One region of the Micromonospora sp. NPDC005553 genome, then DNA from elsewhere that is predicted to be linked to it. Evidence: riboswitches for the same ligand, from Rfam matches in the RefSeq annotation. Region 1 holds a riboswitch; each other region holds the start of a gene.
What was found. Region 1 has a riboswitch for cobalamin ahead of ACFYPG_RS22680 (CbtB-domain containing protein). Riboswitches for the same ligand answer to the same signal wherever they lie in the genome.
Positions count from the first base shown of each region.

Region 2: another riboswitch for cobalamin. It lies ahead of cobN (cobaltochelatase subunit CobN); the one in region 1 lies ahead of ACFYPG_RS22680 (CbtB-domain containing protein).
Region 3: another riboswitch for cobalamin. It lies ahead of ACFYPG_RS03905 (acyl-CoA thioesterase); the one in region 1 lies ahead of ACFYPG_RS22680 (CbtB-domain containing protein).

Region 1 is NZ_JBIAJD010000005.1:387,089-394,017, reverse strand. Features, by position in the region: gene ACFYPG_RS22705 (phosphotransferase) at 1-336, shown strand, start outside; gene ACFYPG_RS22700 (TetR family transcriptional regulator) at 414-1,046, opposite strand; gene ACFYPG_RS22695 (MFS transporter) at 1,260-2,762, shown strand; gene ACFYPG_RS22690 (histidine phosphatase family protein) at 2,843-3,427, opposite strand; gene ACFYPG_RS22685 (CbtA family protein) at 3,424-4,194, opposite strand; gene ACFYPG_RS22680 (CbtB-domain containing protein) at 4,185-4,388, opposite strand; cobalamin riboswitch at 4,423-4,578, opposite strand; gene ACFYPG_RS22675 (amidohydrolase family protein) at 4,844-5,722, shown strand; gene ACFYPG_RS22670 (ABC transporter permease) at 6,043-6,929, shown strand, end outside.
Region 2 is NZ_JBIAJD010000001.1:197,294-204,222, reverse strand. Features, by position in the region: gene ACFYPG_RS01060 (hypothetical protein) at 1-525, opposite strand, end outside; gene ACFYPG_RS01055 (RNA polymerase sigma factor) at 518-1,099, opposite strand; gene ACFYPG_RS01050 (hypothetical protein) at 1,219-1,554, shown strand; gene ACFYPG_RS01045 (MBL fold metallo-hydrolase) at 1,660-2,376, opposite strand; cobalamin riboswitch at 2,718-2,847, shown strand; gene cobN (cobaltochelatase subunit CobN) at 3,135-6,803, shown strand; gene ACFYPG_RS01035 (magnesium chelatase subunit D family protein) at 6,860-6,929, shown strand, end outside.
Region 3 is NZ_JBIAJD010000001.1:842,508-849,436, forward strand. Features, by position in the region: gene ACFYPG_RS03885 (cellulose binding domain-containing protein) at 1-1,036, opposite strand, end outside; partial or broken gene ACFYPG_RS03890 (IS5/IS1182 family transposase) at 2,036-2,134, shown strand; gene ACFYPG_RS03895 (DUF6355 family natural product biosynthesis protein) at 2,139-2,465, opposite strand; gene ACFYPG_RS03900 (helix-turn-helix domain-containing protein) at 2,736-3,716, opposite strand; gene ACFYPG_RS03905 (acyl-CoA thioesterase) at 4,170-4,616, opposite strand; cobalamin riboswitch at 4,811-5,027, opposite strand; gene ACFYPG_RS03910 (copper resistance protein CopC) at 5,149-6,929, shown strand, end outside.

The DNA of each region.
Region 1 (6,929 bases):
GACCGCGTCCTGCACCTCGACCTGCATCCACAGAACGTCATGGTGACCTCGCGCGGGCCGGTGCTCATCGATTGGCGTAACGCGACCGAGGGCCCAGCCGACCTGGACGTGGCCATGACCGCTCTCATTCTCGCCGAGGTGGCGGTCAGCCCGGACCCGCAGCTCGCCGATCTTGCCCGGGACGGCCTCGACGCCTTTCAGCAACGCGCCGAAGCACCCCGGGTCAGCCAACTACGACATGCCGTGGGTCTGCGCCGGGTCGACCCCGCGCTCTCCGCGGTCGAGAAGTCCGCCCTGGGCCGCGCCGCCGCCCTGGTCCATACCCGCGTCGGCTGATCGTCCGTGCGCTGGCAGGTGCGCTGGCAGCCCGAACGGCGCGCGCCGGGTCCCGTGATCGGCCTCTCGGCCAGCGCTCAGTGCGGTGGCAGCAGCGCGTCGACCAGGTCGCGCAGCGGCCCGACCAGGTCATGCTCGGTGGCTGAACTCAGCGGTTCCAGCCGGATCGACGACCGCAGCACCGCGACTCCGATGCCGGCGGCGAGGGCCATCTGGGCGTGGAGCAGGAGCTGTTGGCTGTCCGGATCGCCGGGACGCCACCCGCGAGCCGCTGCCAGTTGTTCGCTGGAACGGACCAGCACGCCACGCCGGATCTCGTCGGCCTCCGCGTCCCCGGACGACCGCAACAGCAGTGCGAGCTGGCTCGACAGGCCCGCCGCGCCGAGGCCAGCGATGTGCCGGGCGATGGCTTCGGGCACCCGGTCGGCGGGCGTCTGACCGTAGGTTCGGCCCAGTTCGTCGCCAGCGGCACGCAGGCACGCCTCGAACAGGCCTCCTTTGGAAGTGAAGTAGCGGCTGATGAGCGCTACGTTGACGCCCGCGTCGTCGGCGATGTCCCGGACGGTGGTGGCCGCGTAGCCGTCCCGGGCGAAGCGTTGGCGGGCGGCGTCGAGCAGCAACTGCCGGGTCTCGGCCGCGTCCCGACGGCGACGCTGGGCCGGTTCGCCGGCGGTGTTGCTGGTCGCGGGGACAGGCGGTTCTGCTGTCACGACGCGTCCTTCCTGTCGCTCTGGCGCGGAGTCGGTGTGTTGCCGTCCGCCAATCCGCTGCTCGATTCGGGCCGGTAAGTAAACATATGTTGACTTTCTGTCGACTGCAAGGTCCGGTACGACCCGAAGGTGACGTAAACGACTGTTGACATGAGTCCCGGGCTGCGGATACTGGCTAAGTCAGCAAACGTTTACATCTAGTTCGGGGATCTCATGACCCACACCATCGAGGAGTCGACGAACCTCGACTCCGCGTCCGGCGCCGCCCCGCGCGCCAACAGCAGCCTCCTGGTGCTGTACCTGTCGCTGGGCGGCCTGGCGTTCGCGGTGCTCCAGTCGCTGGTCGCGCCCGCGCTGTCGACCATCGGAAGGGACCTGGGCGTCTCGACCGGAGACATCAGCTGGGTGCTCACTGCGTACCTGTTGGCCGCCTCGGTGTTGACGCCCATCCTCGGACGTCTCGGTGACATGGTCGGCAAGCGCCGGGTCCTCATCGGCGTCCTCGCGGCCCTCGCCGCGGGCACACTGCTCGCCGCTCTGGCCCCCAACCTGACCGTGCTGATCGTCGCGCGGGCGCTACAGGGAGCCGCCGGAGCGATCCTGCCGCTCTCGATCGGCATCGTCCGCGACCAACTGCCCCGGGAGAAGGTCGGCGTCACCGTCGGCCTGCTGTCGGCGATCTTCGGGGTCGGCGCCGGTGTCGGCATCGTGGCCGCGGGCCCGATCGTGGAGCACCTGTCGTGGCACTGGCTGTTCTGGCTGCCACTGGTCCTCGTCGTCGTCGCGCTGCTCGGAACCATCTTCGGGATGCCCGAGTCGCGGGTCCGCACGCCCGGACGGCTCGACATGCTCGGCGCGGCCATCCTCTCGGTGTCGCTGGTCTCGTTGCTGCTGGCCGTGAGCAAGGGGCAGGGCTGGGGCTGGACCGAGTCGAAGACCATCGGCCTGTTCCTGCTCGGCGTGGTCGCGATGGTGGTGTTCGTCCGGGTCGAGCTGCGGGTACGCGAGCCCCTCATCGACATGCGCCTGATGCGCATCCGCGGTGTCTGGGCCACCGACCTCGTCGCCCTGATCCTCGGTTTCGCGATGTTCGGGACGTTCGTGCTGGTACCGACCCTGCTGCAACTCCCCGCGGCCACCGGGTACGGGTTCGGCAAGACGGTGTCCCAGGCGGGCCTCTTCCTGCTGCCCACCGTCCTGATGATGGTGGTCTTCGGCCCCCTCGCGGGTCTGCTGGACCGTCGCTTCGGCCCCAAGGTGCCGATGTTCCTCGGCACGGTCGCGGTCGTCGTCGCGTTCGCGCTGCCGGCGCTCGGGCACGGCGCGACCTGGCAGGTGCTGCTCTCCGGGGTGCTCACCGGCGCCGGCATCGGCCTGGCGTTCGCGGCGATGTCCAACGCCATCATCGAGAGCGTCCCGGCCGGGCAGACCGGCGAGGCGAGCGGCGTCAACACCATCGCCCGCACCATCGGCAGCAGCATCGGCGCGGCGGTCGTGGCGGCCGTCATCACCTCGAACAGCACTCCACAGGGGCTGCCCACCGACACGGCGTTCACCGCCGGCTTCTGGGTGTGCGCGGGCGTCGCGGTCCTGGCCGTCTTCGCGGCACTCGCCCTGCCCTCAGCGCGCCGCCGCCACGAGCAGGCCGTCGCCGCCGGTGTCGACGACCTCCCGCCCGAGCCGGTCGAGCTGCACCTGCCCATTCGGCAGCACTGAGCAAGCGGCGCACAGGCGCAGGCCGTGCCCACCAGGAGTGGGCACGGCCTACGCCGTTCGGTGTGACCTCGACCTGCTCGCTATCCGCCCAGTCGAAGGTGCCAGCGCGCACCCTGGCTGGTGAGCCGGACGACAGCCAACGGCTCGACGTCCACCTGCCGGTACGTCGCCATCGGAAGGCCGAGGGCGTGCACCACCGCGACCCGGATCACCAGTGGGTGGGTGACCGCGATGACTCGTCCACCGGCCCGGTGCTGCGCGTCCAGCCAGCTGCCGACCCGATCCCGCACCGCCGTGACGGACTCACCGCCGTGCGGCGCGCAGTCCGGGGCGGACAACCAGTCGTGCAGTGCCTGCGGCTGCGATTCAGCGACCTCCTCAAGCGACCGCCCGGACCAGTCCCCGTAGTCACAGTCGGCCAACGCGGTCTCGACCGTCGGCAGCAGGCCGAAGGCGTTGGCGGTCTGTCGGGCGGCCACCGCGGGGCTGGACAGGCAGGTGGCGTTCTCCCCGAGGGGCCAACGCCGGTCCGCACCCGCGTGGGCCTGGGCGAGCGCGGCACGCAGGCCACCCTCGTCCAGGCCGTCGCCGGCACCGCCGAAGCGGGCCCGGCGCAGCGCGGCGGTGTGAGCGTGGGCGACCAGCCGAAGGCTGGTGCCGGTCACGTGCTCGGCAGCGCGGTGCCGGCCCGGCGACGCCGCTCGTGGTGCATCAGGGCCGCGAACAGCAGGCCGATGCCGGTCCAGAGCACGACCTGGGTGCCGAGCGAGGCCAACCGGAAACTCCACAACAGGGTCGCCGGGAAGTCCGCCGGAACCTCCTGGAAGGACGGCATCACCACGTACGACACTGCCGTGACCAGGAGAAAGCCGCCCACGGCCGCGGCGGCGCGAAGCCACGTCGGCGCGTGGGCACCGACCGACCGGTAGCCCAGCGAGCCGGCCCACACGGCCACCAGCCCGAGCACCACCATCAACAGGTAGGTGACGGTCCGTTGGTTGATGGTGGCCGGGTCGCCGACCGCCGGTGGGTTCGCCGGGTACTTGAGGAACGGCACGATCACCGCACCGACCAGCGCCGCGCCGGCCAGCAGCAGACCCCACCGCCCGTCGTCGTCGCCGCGCCGCCGCCGGGCCAGCAGGACGTACGCCGTGGCCAGCAGGCCACCCATCGCGGCCCCGAACAGGGCGGTGGCCAGGAAGAGGCCGCCCCGCTGACCCGTCCGGCTGACCAGGGCGTCCTCGTGATCGTGCGCACCAACGGCAGGCTCGGCGTGCGTCGCCGCCTCCTCGATGGCGATGGCCGCCTCGACGTGCGGTTCGCCGGCGACGTACGCGAACGCCCCGGCGAGCAGGCCGGCGAGCAGGCCGGCCAGCAGCCCGCGGACGAGGACGGCGAGGAACGGGGGAGTGCTGGTGGTGGTCAGTGGCACGGGACGCCCAGCAGGTGCCGGCCGTCGTGCATCAGCTCGTGCAGGTACATCCCACTGCGCGACACCGCCCCCTGGTCGAAGGCGACGAGATACGTCAGCAGGGCGAGCGCGGCAACGGTCGCCAGAGCAGTCCACAAGAGACGGGCACTGCCAGCGGGGTGCACCACCGGCTGGCTGGTAGCGGAGCTAGACATGAATACACGAACCTCCCCAGGGATGACGCGTCCCCATCGCAAGGCTGCGGACGACCGAGCGTCCTGGCTCGCGGACCCCGATGGTGATTGGGGAACCGCTCACAGTGGCGCGACCGCGCCGGATTCACACCGGCTTCCCTCGCGTCGCCGCAGATAGTGCGTCGACGGTATCGGTGCCGCCTCAGGCGGTCAACCCGGACCCGTGCCCCGGACGCGTCAGTGCACCGGCGCGTCGACGAGGCGGACCAGCCGCAGGTGCCGGGTGGATTCGTCAGACCAAAAGGCGACACTGCCGGAGGCCGGTCGTGGTGCGCGTTCGGGACTCGACAACAGGCTGTTACCGCTAACATGGTCAATCTGCCAGATCGGCTCCGTGGCTCCGGGTTGACCCGGAGGGTTCGATCAGCGGCGGGGCGGGGTGTGCTGTGGACGAGAACGCGCCAGGGACGGGTCCGGTGACGACCGGCGAGGTCGCGCGACGAGCGGGCATCGTCGACGCGCACCATCACCTCTGGGTCCGGGCGCGGCACCCACAGCCCTGGATCGATCCGCACACCATGGCCGCGATCGACGACGACTTCACACCGGTCGAGCTCGCCCCGGCGACCCGGGCCGCCGGGGTCACCCAGACCGTGGTCGTCCAGTCCGTCGCCGTTCGGTCGGAGACGCCCGAGTTGCTCGGCATCGCGGCCGACGACCCGCTCGTCGCCGGGGTCGTCGGCTGGGTCGACCTCACCGCGGCCGATGTCGACCGTCGCCTCGCCCGACTACGCGGGGCGCGCGGCGGCGAACGGCTGGTCGGGATCCGGCACCTGGTCCAGTCCGAACCCGACCCGACCTATCTCGATCGCCCCGAGGTGCGGCGCGGCATCGCCGCGGTCGGTGCCGCGGGTCTCGCCTTCGACCTCCTGGTGCGCCACCGTCAGCTGCCGGCGGCCGTCCGGCTCGTCCGCGACCTGCCCCAGGTGCGGTTCGTCCTGGACCACCTCGGCAAGCCCCCGCTCGGACGCGCCGATCTCGGCGACTGGCAGCGCGACCTGCGGGCGCTCGCGGCCGAGTCCAACACCACGGCGAAGCTCTCCGGCCTGGTGACCGAAGTGGACGGTGGGTCCTGGACCGCGGCCGACCTGCGGCCCGCGGTCGAGCACGCCCTCGACGTGTTCGGGCCGGATCGGCTGATGTTCGGCTCGGACTGGCCGGTGTGCCTGCTCGCCACTTCGTACACCCGCTGGGTCGCCGTCCTCGGTGACCTGCTGGACCCGCTGTCCGACGACGAGCGGGCCGCGATCTGGCGCCGGACCGCCGGCCGTGTCTACCAGTTGGCCCCGTCCTGAGACTGCAGCGCCTTTCGGCCTGGGGACATAGCATGTTATCGATAACATGCTGGCGGTGGCAGTCGGTGTCGATTTGGTCGGACGTATGGCTTCGATGGCACAGGTAACGATGGCAAAACATGCCCGCAAGACCTTGGCAACATACGTGAATGCGTGGCAAGGTAACGCCTGATCGCGGGAAACATCCGACCTATCTCCAAGGTTGTGCGGGCACCTCGCCGCACCGCCGGCCGAGCGGGGTCGGTCGCTCACAGACGTTCGGCTCGTCGGCGGGTCCCCGTCGGACGCCGGCGCCACGCTTGAGGAGGTCAGGTCCGACGATGAGTAGCGCCGAGGCAACCGCCGGCACACAGCGCGGCGAACTCAGCGACTGGTTCCGGGAACGGATCTCCCACGCCGTCTCCGAGTTCACCGCCGCGACCGCGTTGGTCGTCCTGTTCATCGCCTTGACCTTCGCGAGTCCCTACTTCCTGACTGCGGACAACCTCTTCAACATCGGGGCCCAGACGGCGGTGATCGCCATCATCGCCACCGCCCAGACGATGGTCATCATCACGAAGGGCATCGACCTGTCCGTGGGGTCGGTCGCCGCGCTCGCCGGCGTGTTGGGCGCGATGGTCGTGCGCGACCTCGGCTTCTCGCTCTGGGCGGCGACGGCGGTCGCGATCGGCGTGGGCGCGCTGGCCGGGCTGTTGAACGGGCTGCTGGTGACGGTGGCCCGGATTCCGCCGTTCATCGCGACGTTGGGGACCATGTCCGTGGGCCGAGGCCTGGTCTTCATCATCACCGGCGCGGTCGGCGTCTACGGTCTTCCCCGGTCCTTCCAACTGCTCGGCAACGGGCAGATCCTCGGCATTCCGTTCGCCGTGGTGATCACCGTCCTGGTCGCCGTCGGGGTCGCCTTCCTGCTCTCCCAGACCCGCTTCGGTCAGTACACCTACGCCATGGGCTCCAATTTGGAGGCGGCCCGCCGCTCCGGTATCCGGGTCGGGCGGCACCTGACCGGGGTGTACGTGCTGGCCGGCGTGCTGGTCGGGCTGGGCGGCATGATCGCCGCCTCCCGGGTCAACTCCGGCCAGCCCAACTACGGGATCTCACTGGAACTCGACGTCATCGCCGCCGCCGTCATCGGCGGAGCCAGCCTGTTCGGCGGGCAGGGCCGGATCGTCGGGACCATCATCGGCGCGTTCCTCATCGCCCTGGTCCG
Region 2 (6,929 bases), on a different contig from region 1:
CTGGACCCAGTTCGCGCCCGGCGGGGTGATCTCCTTGTGGAAGGCCAGGTCGAGGTGACCGTCGAACGCGTCGACGCGCAGCGCGCCTCCGTCGTAGAGCAGCGTCGCCACCCGGTACCGGCCAGTGGCGTCGGGGTCGGCGACCAGTACCTGTTCGGGCGGGCCCAGCTTCGCCGGCAGGCGGATCGGAAACCGCACCGCCCGCTGGGCCTCGGCCAGGGCGACGGTCCGCTGCCCGGGCAACGGCGACGCGGTGCCGCCGGGCAGCACCGGGGCGGGTGAGGTGGCGATGCTGACCCCGGCGAAGCGCAGCAGCCCCGTGACGGCGTCGGCGATCGCGGCACGCGTCGGCGGCAACAGCGCCACCAGCAGGGCGACGAACGCCACCGCGGCGAGCGACCGCCACCGCCGCCGCCGGGGCGCGGGTGTGCCCAGTCGTACGCGGACACGGGCGGTCACGTCGGGCGGATCAGGGGTGTCCAGCCAGGCGGACAGGTCGCGCAGTTCCCGTTCGAGGTCACCCATGCCGGACCTCCGCACTGTCGAGCAGGCCGCGCAGCTTCGCCAGCGCCCGGGACGTACGCGACTTCACTGTGCCCCGGGGCCAGCCCAGAGCCGACACCGTCTCCTCCTCGGTGAGGTCGAGGAAGAACCGGCAGACGATGACCTCGCGGTCCCGTGTTGGCAGTTGCCGCAGCGCCTGCACCAGCGACCTCCGGCGCTCCCCGGCGAGGACCGCGGCGACCGCGTCGTCCTCGGCGATCTCAGACCTCGGGTCCGCTGCCGCCGCCCGCAGGACGAGCCCGTCGCGCCGGCCACGGGAGCGGTGCAGGTTGCGGGTCTCGTTCGCGACGATCGCGAGCAGCCACGACCGGAAGGACGCGTCACCCCGGTAACGGGACAGCTTCCGGTGCGCCTTCACAAACGCCTCCTGGATGACGTCCTCGGAGTCCGAGCCCGCGCCGAGCAGCACCGCGGTCCGGTACGCGGACGCGGTGTGCCGGGTGACCAGGAGGTCGTACGCCTCCAGGTCACCTGCCCGAGCGCGGGTGACGAGCGTCTCGTCGTCCAGGGGAGCCTCCGTTCGGATCACACTCATGACACCGCCCACCCGCTGCGGGTTCCACCCGGCGTGGGTCAGGTTGCTCCCATCCGCCGTGCAGCGTATTGCCAGGAATCGGTGCTCCACTGGAGGGACGTCGAGGAGAGGGGCTGGTCATGAGCTGGTTCAGTCGCCGGTCACGGGGTGCCGAGGCGACCCCGACGAAGCTGGACCGGGAGGCGACCCGCGACGACCTCGCGGCGCTGGAGGCGTTCGTGGCCACCCGGCACGGGGTGGAGTTCTACCTGGAGCCGGAGACCACGGCGACGGACACCACGGTGGTGGCGATCGCCCACGACGGCGAGTGGATCCGCCGCCGTACCGGAACGCCCCGTGCGGCCGGGGCCATCGCCCGCAAGCACGCGGTGCCGCTGTACGAGGCGGCGCGCACCGGCTACCCGGAACGGATGCGGACCTGGAGCCGGGCCCACCCGGAACGGCACGCCCGCTGAGGCGCAGCCCGGACGCTCGTGGCCGGGGCTTCATCGTTCTGAAGATGAACGGTGTGCCGGCCTGAGGCGCCCGCACTCGGTGCTGGAAGGGCGTTGCCGGCTGGATCAGGCGCCTTCGACGGCTGAGCGGGCCTGCTCGAACGTCATCGGGTCGGCGTGGCTGGAGACGTACCAGTGGTAGGTGCTGTCGAGCAGTCGTCGGACCAGGTCGACGTCGAGGCCGTCCTCCGGTCGGCGCAGGTGCGCCGGCGGCGGGTAGAAGCAGTCGCCCAGCAGCATCACCCCCGAGTCGGGCACCAGCACCACTGCCGAATCCGGTGCGTGCCCGCCCCCGACGTGGCGTAGCCGAACCCCGACCGGCAGCTCGTCCACGTCGGCGAAGGTCCGGGTCGGCGGCAGGATGGCGAAGTCTTCCCAGGACGGCATCGCGCGTGCGCGGGCCTGGAAGCTCGGGCGCAGGCGGGGATCGGCGAGTACCTGCTCTTGCAGGTAGCGGTGGCTCCACGGTCGGGCGGCCTCGGCGCGCAGCAGCGACACGGCCGTCTCGTGCCCGACGATTTCCACGCCGGGCCAGGCGCAGGCGCCCCACACGTGGTCCCAGTGATGGTGGGTGTAGACCAGCCAACGCGGCTCCGGGAGCCCGGCGGCGGCCAGCGCGCCCTGGATCTCGCGGGCGTGCGCGGGGCTCTGCCCGGCGTCGATCATCACACTGCCGCGTTCGTCGGCGACGACGGCGACGCCGGCCTGGACCGCCTCCGGGTCGGGATCGCCCGGACAGAGCCAGACCCGGCCCGCCAGGTGGTGGAACTGCGGGGCGACCATGGTGATCGACCTCCGAGATTGATCGCGGACACTGGTGTGGCGTTCGCCGATCCTAGGTGAGGGTTTCGGCCGGCACCGCCCTGCCGGATGATCGGCGCAGGTGAGAGCTGGTTCGGCCATCCTTTGCTCTGCTTACCTATAGACGCCGGTCACCCTCCGTGCCCGGTGCGTATAGGTAAGCAGAGCAAAGGATGTCGCACATTGATCTGGGGCATTACGCCGCGCGGAGTCGCGCCTGCACCAATCGCTGAAGCTCGATGAATGCCGTCGGCCTGGCGGGGCCGGGCCGGCGTTGACCGGCGGCGCGGCGGTGTGGCAGCATTCGCGGCCTGACGGCAGTGAAGGAAGTCGGTGCGAATCCGACGCGGTCCCGCCACTGTCACCGGGGAGCGATCCCCCCTCGTGAGTCACGGCCGTGTGTCTGCGGTTGGAAGGCCGGGGGAGAGCGTCGATCCGGAAGCCAGGATACTTCGGCCGTCGGGACGTACCCCAGGGCGTGGACACCCGAGGAGGACCCGATGACGCACGGCGTCTCATTCATCGACGACTATCGTCGTCTCGCACTGCAGGCAGTGCATTGCAAGGACACCGGACACCGGCCACCGGCACCGCTGAGCTGATCGCCCGGCGCTGACCGGCCCCGACCCATGCGTCGGTGCGCCGTTCGCCCGGGCCGTCGTACCGGCTGACGCCGTACCCACCCGCTTCGTCCAGGTCGCCCTCGTGAGGGCCCAGGGCGTCACTCTCCGGAGCCTGCCGTGCGCATCCTGCTGCTGTCCACCGCCGACACCGACCTGCTTGCCGCCCGCGCCAGCGGCGCCGACTACCGGTTGGCCAACCCGGCCCGAGTCGCCGCCGAGGAGGTGCCCGCCCTGCTCGACGGGGTCGCCCTCGTCGTCGTACGCCTGCTCGGCGGGCGGCAGGCGTGGCCGGACGGCCTCGCCGCGGTGCTCGCCACCGGCGTGCCGACTGTCGTGCTCGGCGGTGAGGCGCTGCCCGACGCGGAGCTGATGGCCATCTCCACAGTGCCGTCCGGGGTCGTCACCCAGTCGCTGGCGTACCTCGTGGAGGGCGGCCCGGACAACCTCGGACAGTTGGCCCGGTTCCTCTCCGACACGGTGCTGCTCACCGGCCAGGGGTTCGCCGCACCCGCGCCCACCCCGGCGTACGGCGTGCACGGCGACCACGCCGCCGACCCGGATCGGCCCACAGTGGGAATCGTCTTCTACCGGGCGCACGCCCTCGCCGGCAACACCGGATTCGTCGACGTGCTCGCTGACGCGGTCCGCCAGGCCGGCGGCAACCCCCTGCCGATCTTCTGCGGCTCGCTGCGCGGGTTGACAGCGGGCGCCGGACCACTCGGGCTCTTCGCCCGCTGTGACGCTCTGCTGGTCACGGTGCTCGCGGCCGGCGGCGCGGTCGCCGCCGACGCCTCCGGTGGCGGCGACGAGGACGCCTGGGACGTCGGCGCCCTGGCGGCCCTGGACGTGCCGGTCATCCAGGCGCTCTGCCTCACCAGCACCCGCGCGCAGTGGGCCGACAGCGACGCCGGCCTGTCCCCGTTGGACGCCGCCATGCAGGTGGCCATCCCCGAGTTCGACGGCCGGATCGTCACAGTGCCGTTCTCGTTCAAGCAGATCGACGCCGACGGGCTCTCGGTCTACACCGCCGATCCCGAGCGGGCCGCGAGGGTCGCCGGGATCGCGGTACGCCACGCCCGGCTGCGGTACGTGCCGCACGCCGACAAGCGCATCGCCGTGGTGCTCAGCTCGTACCCCACCAAGCACTCCCGGGTCGGCAACGCCGTCGGGTTGGACACCCCGGCGTCGGCGGTCCGGCTGTTCGCCGCGTTGGCCGAGGCCGGCTACGACCTGGGTGACGCGCCGCCGCCCGACGACGGTGACGCGCTGATCCACGCGCTGATCGCCGCCGGTGGTCACGACGTGGAGTGGCTCACCCCGGAGCAGTTGGCCGCGGCCGAGGCCCGGATACCGGGGCCGACGTACCAGCGGTGGTTCGACCAGGTGCCGGCCGAGCTGCGCGAGCGGATGCGGGAGCACTGGGGTGAGCCGCCGGGCGAGCTGTACACCGAGGGCGGGGACATCGTGCTCGCCGGGCTGCGCTTCGGCAACGTGGTGCTGCTGATCCAGCCGCCCCGGGGCTTCGGGGAGAACCCGATCGCCATCTACCACGACCCGGACCTGCCGCCGAGTCACCACTACCTGGCCGCGTACCGCTGGCTGACCGCGCCGGTCGCGGACGGCGGCTTCGGCGCGGACGCCGTGGTGCACCTGGGCAAGCACGGCACCCTGGAGTGGCTGCCCGGCAAAGGCCTCGGCCTGGCCGCCGACTGTGCGCCCGACGCGGTCCTCGGCGACCTGCCGCTGGTGTACCCGTTCATCGTCAACGACCCCGGCGAGGGCACCCAGGCCAAGCGGCGGGCGCACGCAGTGGTCGTCGACCACCTGGTCCCGCCGATGGCCCGCGCCGAGACCTACGGCGACCTGGCCAAACTGGAACAACTGCTCGACGAGTACGTGACGGTGCAGGCCCTCGACCCGGCCAAGGTGCCCACCGTACGGGCGCAGATCTGGGACCTGGTGCGCGCCGCCGAGCTGCACCACGACCTGCACGCCGAGGCGATGCCCGACGCGGACGACTTCGACGACTTCGTGCTGCACCTCGACGGGTACCTGTGCGAGATCAAGGACGTGCAGATCCGCGACGGGCTGCACATCCTCGCTGACGCGCCCACCGGCGAGCCCCGGGTCAACCTGGTCCTCGCGGTGCTGCGCGCCCCGCAGATCTGGGGCGGCGCCCGCGCCCTGCCCGGCCTGCGACAGGCCCTCGCCGTCGCGTACTCCCTCGACGAGCAGGAACTGCTCGCGTCGCCGGGACAGCGACTGGCACTGCCCGCGGCGCTGACCGACGTGGTGGACGGGCCGGCCGTCACCGCCGCCGACGCGATCGACCTGATCGAGGCCCTCGCCCGGCGGCTGGTCGTCGGCATGGAGACCCTGGACTGGGCGGTTGACACCATCGACGCCGTGGTGACGGAGGTGACCGGTCGGCCGATCCCGGAGGTCGCCGCAGTGCTGCACTTCGCCGCCACCGAGCTGGTGCCCCGACTGGACGGGACCACCGACGAGCTGACCAACACCCTCGGGGCGCTGGACGGCAGGTTCGTGCCGCCCGGCCCGTCCGGCTCACCCACCCGGGGCCTGGTCAACGTGCTGCCCACCGGCCGCAACTTCTACTCTGTCGACCCGAAGGCCATCCCCAGCCGCAACGCCTGGGACGTCGGGGTGGCCCTCGCCGACTCACTGCTGGCCCGGCACCTCGCCGACACCGGCGCGTACCCCCGCTCGGTGGGGTTGACCGTCTGGGGCACCAGCGCGATGCGGACCCAGGGCGACGACATCGCCGAGGTGCTCGCGCTGCTGGGCTGCCGGCCGGTCTGGGACGACAGGTCCCGGCGGGTGACCGGCATCGAGGTGGTGCCGACCGCCGAGCTGGGCCGCCCGCGCGTCGACGTCACAGTGCGCATCTCCGGTTTCTTCCGCGACGCGTTTCCGCACGTGGTGGCGCTGCTCGACGACGCCGTCCGGCGGGTCGCCGCCCTGGACGAGCCGGACGAGGAGAACTACCTGCGGGCGCACGTCGCCGCCGACCTCGCCGAGCACGGCGACGAGCGGCGGGCCACCGCCCGGATCTTCGGTTCCAAGCCCGGCGCGTACGGCGCTGGGCTGCTGCCCCTGATCGACGCCCGGACCTGGCGCAGCGACGCCGACCTGGCCGAGGTGTACGCGGTGTGGGGCGGCTACGCGTACGGCCGGGGCCTGGACGGGCGGGAGGCGCGCGCCGACATGGAGCGCTCGTTCGCCCGGATCGCGGTGGCGGTGAAGAACCAGGACACCCGTGAGCACGACATCGTCGACTCCGACGACTACTTCCAGTACCACGGCGGGATGGTGGCGATGGTCCGCCACCTCACCGGAACGTCACCACAGGCGTACGTGGGTGACTCGGCGATGCCGCACGACGTGCGCACCCGCACGCTGGGTGAGGAGACCCGGCGGGTGTTCCGGGCCCGGGTGGTCAACCCGAAGTGGATCGCCGCGATGCGCCGGCACGGCTACAAGGGCGCGTTCGAGCTGGCGGCCACAGTGGACTACCTGTTCGGTTACGACGCCACCGCCGGTGTGGTCGACGACTGGATGTACGAGCACCTGGCCGCCGCGTACCTCTTCGACGAGACCACCCGGGAGTTCCTGGAGACGTCCAACCCGTGGGCGTTGCGCGGCATCACCGAACGCCTGTTGGAGGCCGCCGACCGGGGGCTGTGGGCCAAGCCGGAGCCGGCCACCCTCGACCGGCTGCGCGACACGTACCTGGCCAGTGAGGGCGACCTGGAGGACCGGGTGTGAGCGCGAGGAGTGAGCCGGTTCTGCGAGCCCCGCAGTCGCGAACTATCGGAAGCCCGGTGAGCGCGAGGAGTGAGCCGGTTTTGCGAGCCCCGCAGTCGCGAACGAAAGAAGGCGCAGTGGCGATTT
Region 3 (6,929 bases), on a different contig from region 1:
CACCGTGGGAATCATGGACCCGCACGGTGAAGGTGGACGACGTGCCGGCCGACAGGGCCGTCTGGAACTGGTAGCGCTGTCCGCTGTTGGTCGGCGTCACGGCCAGCCGGGTTGCGCCGAGGTACAACTCCACCCGGCTGACGAGGTCCCCGGGATCAGTGTCGGCGACGTCGGCGACCAACGTGACGGTCGTCGGCTCGAGGAAGTAGGTCTGCCCGCCGGGGGTGCTCAACGCCACCGCCGGCGGATGGTTGGTGCCGGTGGACGCCGGCGTCACCACCGTGACCAGCAACGGCGGCGCAGCGCCAGACAGCGACTGGTCGGTGCCGGCCGAGACGTACAGCACGAAGGTGGTGCTGGTGCCGGGCTCCCCGATCGGTGGTGTCCACAGCGCCTCGAACCGGTCACCGGTCGTCCTCACCCCCCGGGCCGCCGTGACGCCGTCCACCCGGAACGACACCGAGGTGATGCTGTGTCCGCCTCCCACGGTCGCGTTCGCCACCAGCGGGACGGTTCCCGGCGTGGTGTACACCGCGCCGGCGGTCGGGCTGAGCCAGGTAACGATCGCCGGCCAGTCAGCGACCGGCGGTGTGGTCGTCCGGGTCGGCGTCACGCTGGGCAGGACGCCGCCGGTGCACGTGACACCGTTGAGCGTGAACGACGCCGGTATGGGGTTGCTGCCCGACCAGGCGCCAACGAAACCGATGTTCGCGGAGCCATTGGTGCCCAGGGTCGCGTTCCAGCCCAGATTGGTCGCGCTGACCTGCTGGCCCGCCTGGGCCCAGGTGGCGCTCCAGGTTTGCGTGAGCCGCTGGTCAACTGCGGGGAACGCGAACCGCAGCGTCCACCCGTTGACTAGGTCACCCAAGTTGGTGACCGCGATGTCGGCGTGGAAGCCACCGGTCCACTGGCTGGTGACGACGTAGTTCACCCGACACCCGGCCGCCGCGTTCGCCGCACTGGCGTGTGAGATCGCGGCCATCATCGCGACCATGGCAACAGCGATGGCGGCCACAGCAGTCAGCGACTTCCGCATGGCACACCTCGCCGTAGATAGTTGAACGTCTATGAATATGTCGACTGTCCTGCTGCTCCGCCTTCCTGTCAAGGCACGAACGGCAGTCCTGCCGCCGGCAGGACAACGGACAGCCCGCCCATGGCTGATCGTCCCGGCAGAAACCCGAGCGCCGGGTACGCGACCCCACAATGTGGACCCGGCGAGTGGGCAGATCACCAGACCGACGGCCATCAGTCAGCCTGCGAGACACAGCGCGGGGGCGCCCTCTCGCAGCCAGGCGGGTCCATGCCGGTCCGAACCCAGAGCCAGCCACGCTGCTCCCAGCCTGCTCCCCACGTAAGCCGCACATACGGCGAAGCCCGTTACCGGCTACTCCGGCAAGGGGCTACTGACCTGCACGAACTGAGAGTGGGCGATGCTGGTGTCGAACCAGCGGCCTCTTCGGGGTGAAACAGGACGCCACACCCTCTTTGACCTGCGCAAACGTGGAGCCACAGAAAAGGGTGGGCACAGTTGAGTGACCTTCGATGCCGTTGGACGCAGTTCAAGACCGTTCAGAGCACCCTGTTGCTCCCAACCTGCTCCCCCGGACCGGGCTCGCGGTAGCCAGTGGCGTAGGCGACCACGATCGCGGGCACTGATCCGTTGACTTTCTGTCACTTCGGGTGGTGCTCATCGGCCCGGCGGTCATTGCAAATTCATGCTGTTTCTGTGCTTCGCTCAGTTGCTGCAGCTTCCGAAGCACCCCTCCCAGTTCATCGAACGAGGAGGCTGTCCCGAATCTCATGCCCAGCCGGCCCATGAGTCCCAGTGAGACTCTCAGGTAGCGCGCCGCGATGCTGTGTGGGCCGAGGCGCGACCTGACAGCGCCGATGTTGCTGAGGGCGAGCGCGATGTCGAATAAGCCTATTTCATCGTGACGGGGCTGGTCACGGCGGCGGGGTGGGGGCAGGGATCGACGTAGGGCGAGGCTCCCGGCAAGACACCCAGGATCCGATGCTCCAACCGGAAGCCTCGCTGTTGTCCTACCCTGCCGCGATTCCCCTGTCCGACCGCGCCCTCAATTGCCTCGCTGGCCTGATCCGCGACCACCGAACGCAGGTAGCGCCTGGCCGGCCGTTCAACAAGTTTGACCCGAGTACCACGCGTTGGATACGGCGTTGGCGCCGCCGATGTCCCACGTTCCCGGACCGATGCACCATGTCCAGTCGTCGCGGGGCCACGTCGCGTCGACGTAGATGAGCACATGGGTGTTCCCGCAGTGGTTGTACCAGGCCGTCACCGCGTCTTCGTAGTAGCCGCAGACCTGCGTGGCGAAGTCCTCGCTGCCGGGCTTGGCCTGCTCCGAAACCGCGGTGGTTTCGGGTTGGGACAGGCGGGAGCTGGCGCCCGGACTTGCCTGTGCCACGGTCCCGGACAGGGTGAGTGCGCCGAGGATCGCGGTCACTGCCGAGATCCGAAACGCCGTTCTGCACCACATTTTCACAATGGTCTCCTGTCAGCCGCCGCTGCGGCCTAGATGATGCTGCTGACTGCATGAAGTGATCGATGTACTTCCTCGCGCTCCTTCCATCGCGAAAACACGGATCGATGTAACACGCTCAAGTGAATCTTCTTCCGTAAGCCGGAATCAGATTCAATCCTGACTGAGCGGACTTCCTCAGATAAGAGTGCAGGCCACAGTCGGGTCTGTCGTTACTGGTAAGCGCACAAGTCTTTAGTCTGCGCGTACTCTCGCGCACTGCTCGCGGAACTGGCGTGGCGAAAGACCGTAGGCGCTGCGGAACGCCTGGCTGAAGTGCGCCGGGCTGGTGAACCCCCACTGGGCGGCGATCGCGTGGATCGGGCGCGCGCCTAGTTGGGGGTTGGCGAGGTCGCGTCGGCACTGCTCCAGGCGACGCTCTCGGACCCAGCCGGCAACCGTGCGCCCTTCCTCGTGGAACAGCTTGTGCAGGTATCGCAACGAGATGTGATGCACTGCGGCAATCGCGTCCGGTGTCAGGCGCGGATCGCCGAGATTCTCTCGGACGAAGGCGTGGATCTGAGCCATCAACGCTCGACGTCGGGTGTGGGAGGGCACCGCACTTTGGACGTCCAGCGCGTTGGCCAGTGCCGCTGTCAACACGTCAATGGTGAGGGTGGACAGCTGGGCGGCGTCCAACGGACTGAGTTCGTCCATGTGCCGGGCAAGGTGCAGCAGGAATTGTGAAGATAACGCGCCGATACCTTGGGCGCCAGGGATGCGAACTGCGCTCAGGCGCCGCAACTCCCAAGGGGGCAACGGCAGTAACAAGCGCGGGAAGCGCAGAAGCAGCAGCTGACTAACTGGCACATCCGGGCTGAATTCGGCCAGGTAGGGCCGGGAGGTGTCATACAGAATCAGATCCCCCACGCCGAAATCTGTGCGCTGGCCGTCTTGCGTGATCATGCCGCCACCGCGCACAAGGCAGCCCAGCTTGAACACCTCGGGATCGGCCTGCCGAATGAGCTTGGGAGTGCGGTGGACCGAGTGCGGCATCGTGGTCATTAATGTCGCCTGCACGGGACCGAACTCGCTGATTCCGACCTGAGCTCGAAATCCGGGCTCCCACTGCGATTCACAGCGTAAATCGTAGGGCACCCAGAGCTTCGAGTTCACCTCGCGCCAGAAGGCGAACCCGTCTTCAACCGGGACCTCGGTGGTGCTGACTACGTCCATGACTCACCTTCGCACTGTCGCTGCAGGGGTCAGATCACGATAGCCTGGCGTCGATATACCGGCGTTGCGAGTTAGGGCGCGGGTCAGGCATTGAGGGCTTTTCATCGTGATGGGCCTGGTCGCGATGGGTGGCGGGCAGCGTGTGTCGAGATAGGACGCGGCTCCCGGTAAGACAGCAGGCGACCAAGATCCGATGCCCCAACCGGGAGCCTCACTGTGCTGTCTCACCCGTCTACGGTCGCGCTGTCCGGCCGCACTCTGAACCACCTGGCCGACCTCATCCGCGCCGAACGCACCCGCCGCCGCGGCATCGAGCTCCCGCAACAACGCGGCGCACATAAGCATCCACACTCTGCGTGATCGAGACTTGACGTGGACGCCATCCGACCAGATCGACGGCGGGGCGGGTTCCTCAGACCGCGCCGGCGCCGCGACGGGCGCACCGCGCACGGGTCAGTCGTCTTCGGCACCGTCGAGCAGCGCGCGCCGCAGCGCCAGCCGGTGCTTGCGGCGGATCTCCGCCTCGCGGTACCGCCGCCGGTCACCGTCGGTCTCCGGTAGCAGCGGCGGCACCGTACGAGGCTGGCCGTCGTCGTCGATCGCGACCATGACCAGGTGAGCGGTGGCCACGTCGGTGGGCGGCACCGCCCGGTCCCACCGGTCGGCGGTCACCTTGACCGCCACCTCCATCGAGCTGCGACCGGCCCAGGTGATCCGGGCGTCGACGTGCACGACGTCGCCGACCCGCACCGCGCGCAGGAACGCGGTCTCGTCGATCGCGGCGGTGACCGCCGGCCCGTCGGAGTGGCGGGCGGCGACCACCCCGGCCACCGAGTCGATGAGGTTGAGGATCCGGCCGCCGTGGACCGTACCCATCAGGTTGGTGTGATGCTGGTCCATGATCTGCGACAGGGTCAGGTGCGACGCCGACGGCGCTCGGCCGGCGATCGTGGTGGTGTCGTGCACAGCGGTAGTCCGTCCCTCGGGAAACCACACCGCCGGAACACGGGCACACGCTGACGAGGACACACCGGCGCACACCGCCCGGCACGTCACCCGCTCAGCCCACCCGCGAGGCCGACGGCAGCGCACACGGTTGTGTACGCGGCGCGGGCAGGTCTTCGGACTCGCGGGCCTGACCGGCTCCACGCCGGTCCCCTACTGGCCGTCGCTTCCCAGGCCACTGGCCCAGTGCTGATGACGGCGGTCGTTCCCACTCACCGCTGCGGGGCAGCCCCGGATTCCCACCGGGTTCCCTCTTACGACGCCCAGCCGGTCACGACGGGGCGAACCAGCGCCACCGGGAGCATAGCTGGCCAGGGGCGACGGCCCCTCAGCCCGGCCGACCACCCGGGAGGTGTTCGGCTTTAGCCATGTGAGGAAAAAGTTCGTCACCTCTTGTAAAAAGTCTCAGCCCAGTGAGGATATTCAGATGCGTCGTCACCCTCAGAATCCTGGGCGGGTGGTCTCGGGCCTCCTCGCGCTCCTCCTCGCCTCGGCGGTCGCTCTCCTCGTGTCCGCCCAGCCCGCCGCAGCTCACGGGACCCTCGCCATGTCCACACCGGCGAGCGGCGCAACCGTGCGCGAGCCGTTGACGTCGGTGCAGCTGTTCTTCACCGAGAAGGCCGCTGCCAACGCGTTCTTCACGATCACCGCGCCGGGTGGCATCCGGGTCGACAATGGCTGGTCGTACGGGGAGCCGAAGCCGCTGGACAAGCCGGTGCGCGAGTACTTCCTGGTCAACGGCCAGTTCGAGCCACGCGAGTACACGACCGGGTTCCCCGCGACGGTGGCGGTCGCGCACCTGCCAGCCAAGGGCCAGTACTCGGTGAGCTACCTGTCGGTCGCCTCGGACGGGGACCCCGTACGCGGCACCTTGACCTTCCGCTACGACGGGCCGGTGACGGCGGCGCCCAAGGGGTGGAGCCCGCCGTCGACCCAGCCAGATCCGGCGCTGTTGGCCACCGCCGAGCAACACGGGTCGTCCGGGCAGGCGTCGGCGGTGCCGACAGTCGCGGCCGAGACGGCGGTTCCGCCGTCCGCGGCAGCGGCTGCGCCGACCGGATCGACTGACGAAAGCGGCCCCGGAGCGGTCGCGTGGGTCGGCCTGGCGGTGGTCGCGGTGGCGGCGGCGGCGGCCGGATTCGTCGTCTGGCGTCGGCGGACGACCCCCACCGGCAGACCCGCCGGCCGGGGCCGTACCGCGTCGGCGACATCCGCTCGACGCGGCGCCGGCACCCGTCCCGGGACCAGGACCGCCGGGACCAGGACCGCCGGCACCAGGATCGCCAGCGCCAAGGCCACCGGCGCCAAGGGCGCCGGTAGCAAGCCCGCCGCTGCCAGAACCGGCGGCGGCAGAGCGGTCGGTGGCAGGACCGACGCAGACAGGAGCCTCGCGGCGACCGGCAGCGGTACGCAGACCTCGGACGGTAAGCGGCGACCCAGCGCCGTGCCGGCCGCGCGTAAGGACACCGCCGTCGTCGTGGCTCGGACCGGCGTCGCTGTCGATCCAACTCCGACCGCTGAGGACGCGAAAGCCCCCGCCACGACGGACAGTCGACTGCCCGTCGACTCCGGGGCATCGCCCGACCCGGATTTCGCCACGGCGACGCCCGGGTCCCGGCTGAGCAACACCAGCCTGGCACTGTTCGTCGGTACCCTGGTGCTGGCCCTGCTCGGCGGGTTCGGGTTGGCGCGCATCAGCGGCAACGAGGGCCCGGCCGCCAACAACGCCCGGCAGCCGGCGGGCGGTCCGCCCGCCTCCGGCCCGGAAGGGTCCGCGGCCGACGGACACCAACACCCGGCGGGCACCGGGCCGCACACGCACCGGGGCGACGGCGGCACGGGCGAGACGCTGGCCACCGGGACGACCGTCAGCGCCGGCGGGTACACGCTGCAACCGCTGGAACGAACCCAACCCGCCGGGGTACGCGCCGACTACCGCTTCCGCATCGTCGGCACCGACCGGCAGCCGGCGACTCGCTTCGCGGTCGTCCACGACAAGCCGTTGCACATGATCGTCGTGGGCCGTGACCTGAGCGGCTACCAGCACCTGCACCCGACGATGGCACCCGACGGCACCTGGAGCGTCCCCATGACGCTGGCCCGACCCGGCGGCTACCGCGTCTACGCCGACTTCTCCGTCACCGCTGCCAACGGCACGCCGCTGCCGCTCGTGCTGGGCGTCGACCACACAGTGCCCGGTGCGCACAC